Regions from separate parts of the Colwellia sp. NW0002-52-1 genome, predicted to be linked through region 2. Evidence: predicted binding sites of a transcription regulator. Region 2 holds the regulator's gene; each other region holds the start of a gene.

Region 1 (4,912 bases), on a different contig from region 2:
TAAGAACGAGTGCGAAAAACCGTGGTATTTGGCTTGGTATTAATTTGCTGACCGCATTTTTAGCTTCATGGTTTATCGGCTTTTTTGAAGCTACACTGCAACAAGTTGTGGCTTTGGCGGTATTAATGCCAGTAGTTGCTTCAATGGGTGGCGTTTCTGGAAGTCAAACCTTAACCGTTATCGTGCGAGGTATGGCGTTAGGTCAAATAACAGAACAAAATAGAAAAGTGCTACTGCGCAAAGAATTAAAAGTGGGTGGACTAAATGGCATAATTTGGTCTGTTGTTATTGGTACTATTACCTATTTTTGGTTTAATAGCGCAGAACTAAGTTTAGTCATTGCTTTAGCAATTTTATTAAACTTATTAACAGCATCAGCGTCAGGCGTTGTTATTCCTGCCATATTAAACAAGTTAAATATTGACCCTGCCCTTTCTGGCTCGGTAATTTTAACCACAGTAACCGATATTGTTGGTTTTGTGGTATTTTTAGGATTAGGTAGCTTACTGCTACTATAAGAAAAGTAAACAGAGGATTTAAGTAATGCCCGTAGAAACTATTACCTGGATTGCCATTGTGTTTTGTATTTCACAATCGGCCATTTTTTCAGGATTAAATTTAGCCTTTTTCTCACTGAGCAGATTACAGCTAGAAGTAGAAGCAAATAAAGGCAATAAAGCTGCACAAGTTGTACTCAAGTTAAGAAATGATTCTAACTTTTTACTCGCCACTATTTTGTGGGGCAATGTTGGTATTAATGTATTACTAACTATGTTGTCAGACTCAGTATTAGCTGGCGTTGGTGCATTCTTATTTTCTACTATTGCCATTACGATTATTGGTGAGATAACGCCTCAGGCCTATTTTTCTCGTAATGCATTAAAAATGGGCAGTCTGTTAGCACCTGTTATTCGCTTCTATCAAATTATTCTTTACCCTGTAGCCCGCCCTAGTGCGTTAATTCTTGATGCTTGGCTAGGTAAAGAAGGTATTACCTACCTCGGGGAGAGTGAGTTAGGTAATATTATTAAAGAACATATTCGTGCTGAAGAAGCTGATTTAAACCATGTAGAAGGTATTGGCGCATTAAACTTTTTTGCGCTAGATGAAATTAAAGTAACTGAAGAAGGTGAAATAATAGACCCTAACTCTATTATTGCTTTACCAACGAAACTTGATTTACCTATATTACCTGATACTTATTCAGGCGCTGATGATCCTTTCTTAACGATGTTGAATCAATCAGGTTATAGTTGGGTTGTTATCACGAATCTAGAAGGCGCACCATTATTGGTTATTGATGCAGATGGTTTCTTACGAAGTGCGCTTTTTCAAGCAGAAAACTTTGACCCTTACAGCTTTTGCCACCGCCCAGTGGTAATTACAGACGAAACAACTTCATTAAATGAAGCAATTTTACAAATGAAAGTAAATACTTCTATTGATAAGAACTTTGATGGTGTTATTGAACACGATGTATTGTTGGTTTGGGGTGAAACTAAACGAATTATTACCGGTGCTGATATATTCGGCCGATTACTTAAAGGTATGTTGCCGTTAGTGCAGCAGAACGAAAAAGTAGCCGAATTAATTAACGCTGAAAAAGTTTAATTATTGATTAACGTGCATTTAACATAAAACGTCGGCTAAAAAGTTAGCCGACGTTTTGTTTGATACGATCCTGTAACAAAACCTGTGTAAGTACCGTATTAAAAAAATTGCAGATCTGAGTTAAGCTACTTAGCTACTCAGGCTTTAATGCAAGTACATCTGACTTTAACAAGTTTAAAATTTTCTCTGCGGTATTACCAAGCACCTTAGCGTTGAGACCTTTACGTCCAACCGTGCCTATGACAACTAATCCAGCCTTTTGTTTCGCAGCAATACTTGGAATAACCTTTTCTGGCTCGCCCGCTTTAATAGTGAAATTTGCCAAGGGTATGTCGTATTCAGCCGCCAATTTTTCAATTTTAGGTTTTAAAGTTTTAGCTGCCCCATTTTCTAACTCGTCTTTAAAGTGAATACCTAAATCACGTAATACTTTAGAAAATGGTACGGTATAGCAAACGAATAACTCTGACTCATTGGTTTGAGAAAATGCTTTAGCTGCTTTCAATATTTGATGATTCAACGCTTGTTTACTTTTACTTTTAGTTTCTAAATCAATAGCTGCCAATACATTGGGTGATTTTCGCCATTTGTTATCGCTAACAATAAACACTGGCGCTGAACATTCTCTTAGTAACTGCCAATCAGTTGAGGTGTATAAAAACGTTTCACTTCTATGTGCAGTTTTAACTACCATGCTTGGGCTATGTTCTTTGGCGTAAGTATTTATCCATTGGTAAATGTGTTTTTCCCAAACGACTTCAAAACTGTAATTTACTTCCTCTGGGACCATTTTATCGAGAGAGGTTTCAGCTTCAAGGGTAATGGTATCTATTAATGTTTGTTTTATATTTTGTGAGTCATCTTGTATAAACCGTAAACTTTGATAACAAAAATAAACTACATGTAATTCACTGTTTGTTTTTTTGGCAAGTTCACAAGCGCGCGTTATTGCCACTTGTTTATTATCCGATAAATCGGCGACTACAAATATTTTGCTCATAGAACCCTCTAATTACTTGATGTATATAGAATGAATGTAACATTTGTAATATAGCTGTTCTTTGATTTAGAACAAGGTTTAGTGATAAATAAAGTGAGACTAAATGAGGGTTAAAACTGCAAGTGTGAAGATAAATGAGCGTTCAAATTAGCATTAAGGCAATTAATAAGCGCCTATCGACTAAGCTTTTCTTTATGTTTTTTATTCGCATAGAGATACAATAAACAGGCAATAACAATATTAACACTGCAACGCAAAATTTCAGCCCATTGAAAGTTCGAGGTAGATAAATCATAAATTAAATCTATCGCAGAGCCCACTCCCAAGATAATAGCCAAAATCATAAATATTTTTTCTAAAGCCATTGAATTCGACATAAAATCTCTTTTAATAAACTAAAATATGTAAAGTAAGTAAAATCAGTAATAGTAAAGCCTATTTTTCTTTAGGCATTATCAAGTATGTTGTTGATCAGCGGTGATAACTTTGTCATGTTAACGTCCATATAAACAGGTATGTTAACATTTCCTTTAATTGAATTTTCAAGCACGCCTTGCCAAGTTGGTAGAACTTCCATACCGATAACCACACAGTTCTTTTTACTTATTAGTTGAAAAAAACTTACTATCTCATTTACTGCCTCAGGGGTTAACCCTGCAGAATCATCAGGGTGTGCCATTAAAGCCCAAGGTGCCTCGTCAGGCGCAATCAACAGTACTTCATCGTTCAACTGTTTTACTCCTTGCTCATTAAACCCACCTGACGGGTAAATATGAACTATATTTTCACGAAGTTCTATTTTGTAATTACCATGCGACTCCATGATAGCTCCTAAATGCAATTAGCCAATAAATACTCTATCAAACTATTGATGCTAAACACGAATATAAATAGCTAATACACAATATTAAATCTAAACATAAAAATACAATGCCCTATGACAGTTAAAGTAATATCGGCTATATAGTGTCAATACTACGATTTTATATTACAGGTTTTTTACCTTTATACTATTAGCTTTTTAAAACATTCGGCATGTTTTAACGGCATAACAACAATCTAGATTAAATTAACTGACCAACTTACTGACAACCTTCACATTATTGTGCAAAGTTTTATGTACTGGGCATTTGTCTGCTATTTCTAAAAACCGAGATTGTTGTGCAGCATCTAATTCGCCAATAAAGCTAATTTCTCGCACAATAGCTTCAATCCCTTGGCTTTGCTCTTCGCACGATTCACAGTCTTCTAGATAATTTCGGCTATGTTTTAACTCCACTTTAATCTGTTTTACAGCAAGTTTTTTTCGCGTAGCATACATACGCAATGTCATGGCAGTACATGCACCTAAACCAGCAAGCAAGTGTTCATAAGGATCAGGTCCCATATTATCGCCTCCAACACTTACTGGTTCATCAGCAAGCCAATAATGACTAGCCGTGCTTATATGTTGGGTAAATTTATGATTTTTCTCTTCAACAACAACATGGCCTTGCGTTACTTTGGTTTGCTCAGCGTTTGAGTTTTTATCAACCGTATTAATTGTTGAGTGTTGCTTATTACTTTCACGAGTAATAAGGTCTTCATGGTTTATATATCGACCTGACCAAGCGGCAATTACGTCAGCTGCATATTCAGCGTCATGTTTATTCGTTAGTAAATGATCAGCGCTATCTAAACTAACAAAACTTTTTGGATGTACAGCAGCTTGATATATCTTTTCTGCTTCACTAATATTTACGGTGCCATCGACCGGCGAGTGCATGACTAATAATGCTTTTTTCATTTTGGCAATATGGCTGCTATCGTAGCTTTTGATGTCGTCCAAAAATTGCTTTTCTATTGTAAATACCCGCCCTGCCAAATTAACTGCTGCTTTGCCATTTTTTTCAATATCATCAAGCTGTAAAGCAAAGTTATGCGCAACATGTGCAGCATCTGAAGGCGCACCTATAGTAACAATAGCCATGGTTTCATCGACATACTGAGCAGCATTAAGTACTGCAGCGCCTCCTAAGCTATGACCAATAAGTAACCTAGGCGCTTGATAGCTCGTACGGAGAAAATCTGCAGCGGCGATTAAATCTTTGATATTGGATGAGAAATTACTATTAGCAAAATCACCATCACTGTTACCTAAACCTGTAAAATCAAATCTGAGCACTGCAATTCCTTTGCGTACTAACGCTCGACTGATACGCGATGCGGCGGCAATGTCTTTGCCACATGTAAAACAATGTGCAAACAAAGCATAAAATTTTACATCAGTTTCTGGTGTTTCTAGTAGGCCGCTTAGTTTGT
Region 2 (4,912 bases):
ATATTGTGGCGCAAAAGGCATGTTAATGGTTAGCACGCTGCATTGATTATAATCTGTTGAAGTTAAAGTCATTAACTCATTAAGTTTTTTTGCTCTTAACCCTAACCACCACCTTAATGGTTGCAGTAAGCCAGTAAACAAGTGCATAGGAGGTATCGCTGTCATCAAAACTTTTGGGTTATCAAATTTGACGTTACATAAGTCTACAATAGTCTTGATATTACTAACCCATTGGTGCTGCTTTGTTAAGCCAGTAACATCGTTTACACCAATAGATACTAGAACAAAGTCAAATCTTTGGTTTTTGATATTCTCAATTTCACTTATTAAAGCTGTTGATGTTAAGCCTGTAGTCGCCACTAGTTGCCAATTAACGGTGTTGTTAGTCGCAAGGTTCGCTACTAACTGACCTGATAAGGCATTTTTTTGTGCTTTTGTGCCAACACCGGCCGAGGCAGAATCACCTATAATTAATAAGTTAATCTTCTTACCACTACCTGCAGTGCCTGAACGCTCACCTAATGCTTCAGGTAGCTTTATCATACTAACGCGAACCCATACTGCTTGTAAAAGCAATATAGGCATTATTAACAAAGTACTGATGCAATAAAGAATATGAGTAAGTGGCTTTTTTATCTGCAACGCTAAAACCCTAACGGGAACGGTAAATTATAGTTATAACGTAAAATATATTCGAAGACAAATAGTAGAAAAAACAGCGTCTAATAAGTGAAGTTAATTCACGTACAATTTGTAAGTAAACAAGATATAAGTGCGGTTTATACCAATTGATATAAACAATCGATCATTCGAAAGCGGTTTAAATATCCAGTATCTACGTTGCTTTCAATCCCAATAGCCTGCTATTGCTCAATCAAGCGCCTTGCTACTGAAAATTTATCCTCGTTTAAAATTGACCGATTCATTAAATCAATTGGTATTACTAGGAGTAATGTGCTGTGTACAAGTTGCTAGAAGTCAGCTGCTAAAGCTAAATATGAAGTGCTAAATGTGAAGTGCTGAGAAAAAACGTCAACCAAAGAACTGTATTATCAGTGGATGACGCATTTTTATAAGTAATGAACTTCAGTAGCTTTATTTAACATCCAAAGGAGAAACATAACCTTCAGGTTTTAAAGCGAGTACATCACAATTTAGTCGATCAATAACATGTTCAGCGGTATTGCCGATTAGCGCGGCAGATAAGCCTGTGCGACCTATAGTGCCTAAAATAACAAGTTCCGCATCTATTTCTTCAGCAACACTTTGAATAATATCTTCAGGTAACCCTTCTTTTATATGAGTGAAATCCTCAGTGATATTAAAAGCGGCTGCATGCTCTAACATGGCCTCTTCATGATGCTTGAGCATAGCAAGGTTATAATCATTAGCATCAAACTCTGGAATCTCTATGGCGATATTTACCGGAGTGCCTGGAAACGAATTTACCAAGTGTAAGTTTGCTTTCATTACTTTGGCTAACTGTTTGGCTTCTGCCGTTATTTTATCGTTTAAGGCTTTATGTTCTTCTTCTTCGCTGCCAATGTTTAATGCAGCAATAATATTGCCGTCTTCAGGCCATAAATGTTCTTTCACTAGCAGTACAGGGCAAGGGCATTTACGTAAAATATGCCAATCGGTTGGGGTAAATATAACGGACTTTAATTTATCGTGTTGATGAGTCCCTTTGATGACAATATCATAACCATGATCAATAACTTGTGCGATTATTTGCTCAAAAGGGCGGTTATGCCAAATAACTTTACAATCAACAGTAATACCAGAAACATCTAGGTCAGCAATCATAAACTCTAACCATTGTGTACGATCATTAATAACCGATTTGCACATAGCTTCGCGTTCATCGCCTGAAAGCATTGTAGTCATTTCATAAGAGAAGTCATATATGGTCAAAAATGCAGTGATACTTGCACCCGTTTTACGTGCTAATTCTATTGCTCGCTTTAACGCTTTTTGATCTTCTGTTGTTGGGTCAACAATTGCGAGTATTTTTTGATACTTTTCCATAGTTAATTCCTTATCTTTGCCTGCTTGTATTAGGCCAAACCACACAGCTAATAACCTTGCTTAATATATTAACAATAATCTATTTTGAAAAGATAATACTTGTTTTAAATCAAATTATTATCATTTTTTATAAACTATATTATGTTAAGCATAGCGGTAAATTGTTGAATAATAAAGTCGTGAGAAAACGCTGGATTTATATTTTAAAGCGCGGCACACTCATTTAATTTTTCAATATTTACGATGGTAATAAGTTTACCATTAACGGCAATTAAGCCATTTTTATCGAAGCGGTTAAGTAAACGACTTATGGTTTCTACGGTTAAACCAATATAGTTACCAATATCATTACGTGTCATAGACAAACGAAATTCAGAGGCCGATAAACCACGCGCATGATAGCGACTACTTAAAGTACTAAAGAAGGTGGCAAGGCGTTGTTCCGCATTTTTACGGTTAAGTAATGTTAGCATTTCATGATCTTCACGAATTTCAGTGCTCATCATACGCAAAATTTGTTTTTTTAATTTTGGCATACTATTAGATAACGTATCGAGCGTATTATAAGGTATTTCGCAAACCATTGAGGTTTCTAGTGCTTTAGCAAAACTTGGATGTTTCGCATTCGCTATGGCGTCAAATCCGAGTAAATCCCCAGCCAAATGAAAGCCAGTAATTTGCTCTTCTCCTTGTTTGTTAATTGTATAAGTTTTGAATGTGCCAGAACGCACGGCGTAAAGCGCTTGCATTGGTTGACCGTCGTTATATAGCTGCTCTCCTTTTTGGATAGGCAGCTTACGATCAATAATATTATCTAAAGTCTCTAACTCTTGATTGTTAAGTGAAAATGGTAAGCACAATTCACTGATACTGCAGTTTTGGCAGTGAATATGTTGTTGGTCGGCACACGATTTATTATTCATAATAACCTATAAAAATTTCCATGCTGAACACCATATTAGATGCGTTAGCTATATGCAATAAGTATAGAATAAATGCCGTATGAAATCACCAAAATGGCCGATAGCTTTCTAAATAGTGGCTGAGTTAATAAAGACTTAACACTGAACGTGCCTAGTGAAATTGACATTAAAGCAGGTAAAGTACCTAAACCAAAGAAAAACATGATCAAAGCACCATTGAGGGTATCGGCGCTTGCTAAAGACCAAGTTAAAGTTGAGTAAACTAAGCCGCAGGGTAGCCATCCCCATAATGCACCTAAAGCGAAGGCACTTTTAACGTTCTTAATGGGTATAAAGTTTTTAGTCAGTGGCGATATATAACGCCAAATATTTTTTCCTAAATGTTCTATGCGGCTCAACCACATTAACCACTGCCCTAAATATAGTCCTAAAAAAATTAAAAAAATACCGGCGATAGTTTTTAATATAACAACAGGAAAACCTATGTTTTTAGCTGCCATAGAGCTGGTAAATGCCACAATAGCGCCAATGAAACTATAGGAAGCAATACGGCCAAAGTTATAAGCAAATACAATGGCGAATTTTTTATGGCGAGTTTGATCAGAAATAGCAGTAGTCAACATAGTGCTAATGCCACCACACATTACAATGCAATGGCCAGAGCCGAGCAGACCAATAATAAAGGCAGAAAAAAAATCAAGTGTCATGAGTCTGGTTTTTTAGCTGTTGCTTTGAAGTTTCTGTTTCATTTAACTCGTTATTCTTTAAGGTATTTTGCTTAGCTTTATCATTTTCATCATCAAATAAAATACTCATGCCTTGCTTTTCTAAATCATCAAACTGCTCAGTTTTTACCGCCCAAAAAAACAGATAAATACCAATAGCTGTGAGCAACACGGCAATGGGAATTAATACGTAAATTATACTCATTTTTTTAACAGCCTTAATGAATTTGTTACCACTAAAATTGAACTGGCCGACATACCTATAACCGCCATGTAAGGCGCTATATGGCCTGTTACCGCTAGCGGTAAAACAATAGCGTTATAACCAAAAGCCCAAAGATAATTTTGCTTAATAATACGAGTGGTGCGAATAGCAACTTCACGCAGGGTTTGTACACCCTTAAGTTTATTATTGAGTAATATCACATCTGCGCCATTTTTAGCAATATCAGTACCGCTACCCATAGCAATAGACAAATGAGCTGCGCCCAATACGGGACTATCGTTAACGCCATCGCCAACCATGGCAACCGTATGAGTACTTTGTTGCTGTTTTATGGTGTTAACTTTTTCTTGTGCTGAGAGGTTTGCATGCACTTTGTTAAGGTTTAATGCTGATTGTAATTTATTACAGCCTTGTAGGTGATCACCAGAAAGCATGCTGGTTTCAATGTTTTGTTGGTGAAGAAAATCGATCAATGCTTTAGCATCTTCTCGTAAGCCATCATGCAAGTAAAATTCAGCGATTAATGTTTCACCTTGCATTAATACACACTGCGCACTATAGGCTGAGTGTTCATTAGCACCTAAAAGCCAAGAGCTTTTACCAATGCGGTAATGTTGGTTATTTACTTCACCAGAAATCCCTGCGCCAGGGGCAACTACAACTTGGCGGGTCATTTGGTTATGATCACGAAATGGGCTAAAAGCTTTTGCTAAGGGGTGAGCCGAATGTGCTTCAAGCGCTGCCGCTATGGCAAGCACTTGTTGTCGTCCTTCTTGCGTCGCTTCGTTTGAGTATTCACCATAAGTTTTTACATCTACAATAGTGAACTCACCTGTAGTTAATGTTCCTGTTTTATCAAATGAAATAGCATTAACTTCAGGCATAGTTTCAAGCACATGGGCAGACTTAATCATAATACCTTTACGATTAAGTTGCGTAGTTGCACAGGTAAGCGCTGTTGGTGTTGCTAATGCCAATGCACAAGGACAAGTTACGACAAGAACCGATAA
Region 3 (4,912 bases), on a different contig from region 2:
CTTTACCTAGGTATCGATGTACGGTAATAAAGGTAAAGCCAAGTAAAAATGTTAATGGCACAATTAATATGGCTTGAATACCACCTAACCATTTGTCCATAATTTGTTGATCAATTAATAAATTGGTTATACACACTGCAAAAATTCCAAAGGCCATTAGTACGTTAGTATATTTTGCCCACTTTGCGGCTTTACGTTGTAACTCACCTTCAGTTTTCATTACCAACCATGCTGCGCCAATAAAACAATAACCTGCGGTAACACAAATAGCTGATAAGGCAGAAAAACCGAATGATAACCAGGTATCTTCAAATGATGTGATATAACGCCCTAGCATATAACCTTGAGACAATGTGGCTAGTAAAGAGCCAAATTTAAACGCTAGGTCCCACTTTTTCTTATCGTGACTTGGTGCTTTAGTACGAAAATCAAATGAAACCCCACGTAAAATTAATCCCGCTAACATTAAAGCTGTAGGTAAATACAAGGCTTGAAAAATAATAGAGTGTGCTTTTGGGAAAGCAATTAGCAATAAGCCAATAGCCATAACTAACCAAGTTTCGTTAGCATCCCAAAATGGCCCAATTGAATAGATCATGGTATCGCGTTGTTCTTGGTTATCTAAGGGTAATAAAACCCCCACGCCCAAATCATAACCGTCAAGTATCGCGTAAATTAAAAACGAAAGGCCCATTAAGCCGACAAAAACGATGGGTAGCCAATCTATTGGTGTAGCTGTCATTATTTCGCTCCTTGTTCAGTTAAGGGAACTTGCGGCTCAATAGAAGAACCTGACTCGGTTAATGTTGCATTTGATTGCTCTAATATTACAGCTCGGTTTGCCATAACAAATAAAGTGCGAATATAGGCAATCAATAAAAAGCTATAGATCACCAAATATAAAGTTAAAGACATCACGATATTTTCTGGTGGCGTAGTGGTTACCGCATCTTTTGTGCTTAATACCCCAGTAACTAAATACGGTTGTCGGCCTATTTCTGTAACATACCAACCAGCAAGTGTTGCGAACCAGCCAGAAAATGTCATTCCAACACCTACTTTTAATAGCCAAGTGGGGTAGCGTTTTTTAATAACATATTGATAAGTGGCTAACCAAGAAAATAGTAACATTAACACGCCAACCCCTATCATTATTCTGAAGCTGAAAAATACCGGCGCAACAGGAGGGTGCTTATCTACAAAGTTATTCAAGCCTTGTATTTCGCCTGCAGAATCGTGAGTTAGAATAATACTCGCCATATTAGGCACTTTAACCTCGAAATGGTTCTCTCGATTCTCTTCATCTGGCAAAGCAAACAATAATAAGGGAACATGGGTTTCTGTATCCCATACACCTTCCATCGCGGCAATTTTTGCCGGTTGATTTTTAAAAGTGTTTAAGCCATGTAAATCACCTACAAAAATTTGTATTGGAATTAAAACGGCGGCCAAAACTACGGAAAAATTGAGCGCTTGTTTAACAGACTTTTTATTATCGCCTTTTATAAGCCTGTAGGCTGAAATGCCAGAAATTAGAAATGCCGTTGTTAACCCTGAAGCGAGAAGCATATGCATAAAACGATAAGGCATAGAAGGGTTGAATATTACTTCAAGCCAGCTTGTTACATGAGCCACGCCATCAATCATCTCGAACCCTGCTGGCGTATGCATCCAAGAGTTTAGTGATAAAATCCAAAATGCTGATAACGTAGTACCAAAAGAAACTAATACCGTGGCTATGGTGTGAACACGATTCGATACTCTGTCCATACCAAAAAGCATAATTGAAAGAAAAGACGCTTCTAAAAAGAATGCTGTCATTACTTCATAACCAAGTAAAGGACCGGCAATATTGCCGACGGTTTCCATGTATCCCGGCCAATTAGTACCAAACTGGAATGACATGGTAATGCCACTAACCACGCCAATACCAAAGGTTAAGGCAAATATTCTGACCCAAAATCGATAAACCCGTAACCAACTATCGTCTTGGGTTTGGTTAAAACGGATTTTGAAAAACAACAATACCCAGCATAGTGCGATATTGATGGTAGGAAATAAAATATGAAAACTAATATTGGCAGCAAATTGGATGCGAGAAAGCATGAAACTTGTGTCATTAGCAATTACAGATGCATCTAACACTTGATGTACTCCATTAGGTTATATAGTTAGCGTGAAAATAAATAGTGTAAGTTTATTTGTGTAAGTTAAATTTTAAGTAAAGTTATTCAATGCGAAGTAATCGCTAAGGTTGTGCTGAAAATTACCTGAGTAATAGCTTGTCTTTTACATCTAAAATTTTGCTAATCCCTTCACCCATTTTTAGTAAGGTAGCTAATTTCTCTGACGACATACCCTGCATTTCATTTGTCCAAAGCGTGACCATTTCCATTAAGTCATGCATTTGTTTTACGCGCATTTGAGTATATTCATCAGACTCGTTACTGGGCTGCTCCATCAGTGCATCACGCAAGGTTGAAAGGGTTGGATCTAGTTCGCGCTTTCTGCGTTCAACAACTAATGTGCGAGCTATTTCCCAAATATCATTTGGTGCTGAAAAGTACTCTTTTCGGTCGCCTGGAATATGATGTAACTTGATCAGGTTCCATGATTTAAGTTCTTTTAAGCCCATGCTGACATTCGAACGAGATATTTGTAACGCTTCACTAATTTGGTCAGCATTAAGCGGTGCTTCTGTTAGTACAATTACAGCGTACATTTGGCCTAATGTTCTGTTTAATCCCCAACGTGAGCCCATTTCGCCAAAGTGCAAAACTAATGATTGTGTCATTGCAGTAATTTTCATTTTTGTGTTTTCTGAATTTTCAGTAATTTGTGAAAATTGTAAGCTCTTTTTGATTTAAGTCAAGTTTTTAAGGATAAATAAAAACAATATTAATCAGTTTTTTATTTTAAAGGCAGGTGTTTAATATCTAACCTGAACTCTGGATAATGAGTGCTTGATACTCAAGTGAATTAAAAGCTTAGATGGCAAAATAAATACAATAGCAAGGTGAACATCACGAGTAGACATCATCAATGCTTCTTTTTATGCCATTTCCAAGGCAAAACGTTTATGAATAGCGCGCTATTTATCGACGTTTTAACGCAGAAAATGGGTTAAAAGGGAGGATTGAGCAAGTACTGCTTATCCAGAGTTCAGGTTATCTATGAAAGTAGGGTGCTACGCTGAAAAATTATAAAGTATGCTTTATTTATGATGAGCAATAAAAAATAGCTACACAGGTAGCCATTTTTTTATTAGTAAATACCTTGGTCGTTATGGCGTTATTAACTGAAGTTAGTGCTAAGTTCTTCAATAGCATCGGCATTTTTATTAACTTCTATGCTTTTGCCAGACACCGCTTCAGCTAATTGGGTGTTGCGCTGAGATATACTGTCAATGTTGTGGATACCATGAGTAATTTGTTCAGCAACCGTTAATTGGTGCTCAGATGCTGTGGCAATTTGTGTTGTCATGTCATTAACATTTTGGATATTGTCAATAATATCTTGCATGGCGCTTTTTATAGTTTTTGATTCAATAGAGCACTCATCAGCATTGGTTTTATTTGACATCATGACTTGATTCCAAGCTTTTAACGTACGTTGTAACTCAGTTACTGATAATTGAATTTGTTCTGTGGCACTTTGTGTTCTACTGGCTAAAGTTCTTACTTCATCGGCAACAACAGCAAAACCTCGTCCTTGCTCTCCTGCTCTTGCCGCTTCTATTGCTGCATTTAATGCCAATAAATTTGTTTGATCGGCAATACCTTGTATTTCACTCATTACTGTTGATATTTTATCAACGTCTGTCACCAATTCAGTGGCATTATTTGCGGCATTTTCAACGTCATTAGCAAGTTGGTCGATCTTCGTTTCAGTGCTTTCAATAGTGGCTATATTTTGTAGACAATCAACTTTAACTTTTGCAACTTTATCATTTGTTAACGATGTGCTCTCGCTTACTTCGTTTATGGTTTTACTCATTTGCGCTATGTCTGAAGAAAACTGGCTAATATATTCATTTTCTTCTTTAATACCGCTGAGCATTTCATTCGATGTTTGTGCAAGTTCATCTGCCAGCTTGGCTAATCTTCTGCCTGAGTCATTACTTCGGCCTAATACTGTTTTTATTCTGGCTTTATATAGTTCAGCAGGATAATTAATAATATTAAGAATGCCTTTGCCTAAATAGACATGGCGTGAAGGGCTATCAAACATTGCTTTTGTTTTATTTAAATGCCCCGGTATTTTTATTAATTCTTCGGAAAATATAACGACAATTAATGCGATACAAGCTAGCAGTATAAGCGATGAGGTTAAGCTGCCAGAGATCAGCAAGTTTGTTACCATTGCTACGACCACACAAATAAGTGCAGCAAGCCGTTTAAGTGGAATGTTAGCATGCAAGTCTACAATAGAATTATTACTGTTTAGCGTGTCGTAAAGTAATTGGGCCTCTTTTTTTTGCTGAACAGTTGGAAAAGCACGAACTGATTGATAGCCAGTAATTTTTCCTTTATCAAGTAAAGGAGTTACATAAGCGTCTACCCAGTAATAGTCGCCATTTTTACAACGGTTTTTAACCATGCCACGCCATGAATCTCCCCGTTTTAATTTTTCCCATAAATCTTTAAATGCAGCCTTTGGCATATCAGGATGACGAACAACGTTATGATGTTGGCCGATTAATTCTTCAAGGCTGTAACCAGCCACTTCACAAAACTCAGGGTTAGCATAGGTAATAATACCGTTTAAATCGGTTGTGGAAACTAGTTGCTCTTGTTCGGTGAAGGTACGTTCTACATTGGTGATATGACTCATTATTCCATCGTCCTTGTGAAGGTTTGTTCTTAACTTTGAAGTACTATTATAAATAACAATAGACTCTTTTTTAGAATTA

What was found. The regulator FNR, encoded in region 2, switches genes on or off when oxygen is low (the NO sensors DNR and NnrR bind a similar motif). The targets are predictions, from matches to a motif close to TTGATCTAGATCAA.
Region 1: the regulator FNR is predicted to act here: its motif matches at 2,673-2,686, upstream of AC27H3_RS09905 (universal stress protein).
Region 3: the regulator FNR is predicted to act here: its motif matches at 2,859-2,872, upstream of AC27H3_RS16335 (GbsR/MarR family transcriptional regulator).

What each region holds. Positions count from the first base shown of each region.
Region 1 is NZ_BAAJLU010000008.1:79,974-84,885, forward strand. It holds gene AC27H3_RS09895 (magnesium transporter) at 1-518, shown strand, start outside; gene AC27H3_RS09900 (DUF21 domain-containing protein) at 544-1,611, shown strand; gene AC27H3_RS09905 (universal stress protein) at 1,745-2,611, opposite strand; gene AC27H3_RS09910 (hypothetical protein) at 2,785-2,988, opposite strand; gene AC27H3_RS09915 (hypothetical protein) at 3,057-3,434, opposite strand; gene AC27H3_RS09920 (bifunctional alpha/beta hydrolase/OsmC family protein) at 3,681-4,912, opposite strand, start outside.
Region 2 is NZ_BAAJLU010000005.1:29,175-34,086, reverse strand. It holds gene AC27H3_RS06890 (SGNH/GDSL hydrolase family protein) at 1-543, opposite strand, end outside; gene uspE (universal stress protein UspE) at 1,096-2,028, opposite strand; gene fnr (fumarate/nitrate reduction transcriptional regulator Fnr) at 2,232-2,951, opposite strand; gene AC27H3_RS06875 (sulfite exporter TauE/SafE family protein) at 2,996-3,658, opposite strand; gene ccoS (cbb3-type cytochrome oxidase assembly protein CcoS) at 3,648-3,881, opposite strand; gene AC27H3_RS06865 (heavy metal translocating P-type ATPase) at 3,878-4,912, opposite strand, start outside.
Region 3 is NZ_BAAJLU010000022.1:23,215-28,126, forward strand. It holds gene AC27H3_RS16325 (cytochrome d ubiquinol oxidase subunit II) at 1-742, opposite strand, end outside; gene AC27H3_RS16330 (cytochrome ubiquinol oxidase subunit I) at 742-2,106, opposite strand; gene AC27H3_RS16335 (GbsR/MarR family transcriptional regulator) at 2,267-2,809, opposite strand; gene AC27H3_RS16340 (methyl-accepting chemotaxis protein) at 3,295-4,833, opposite strand.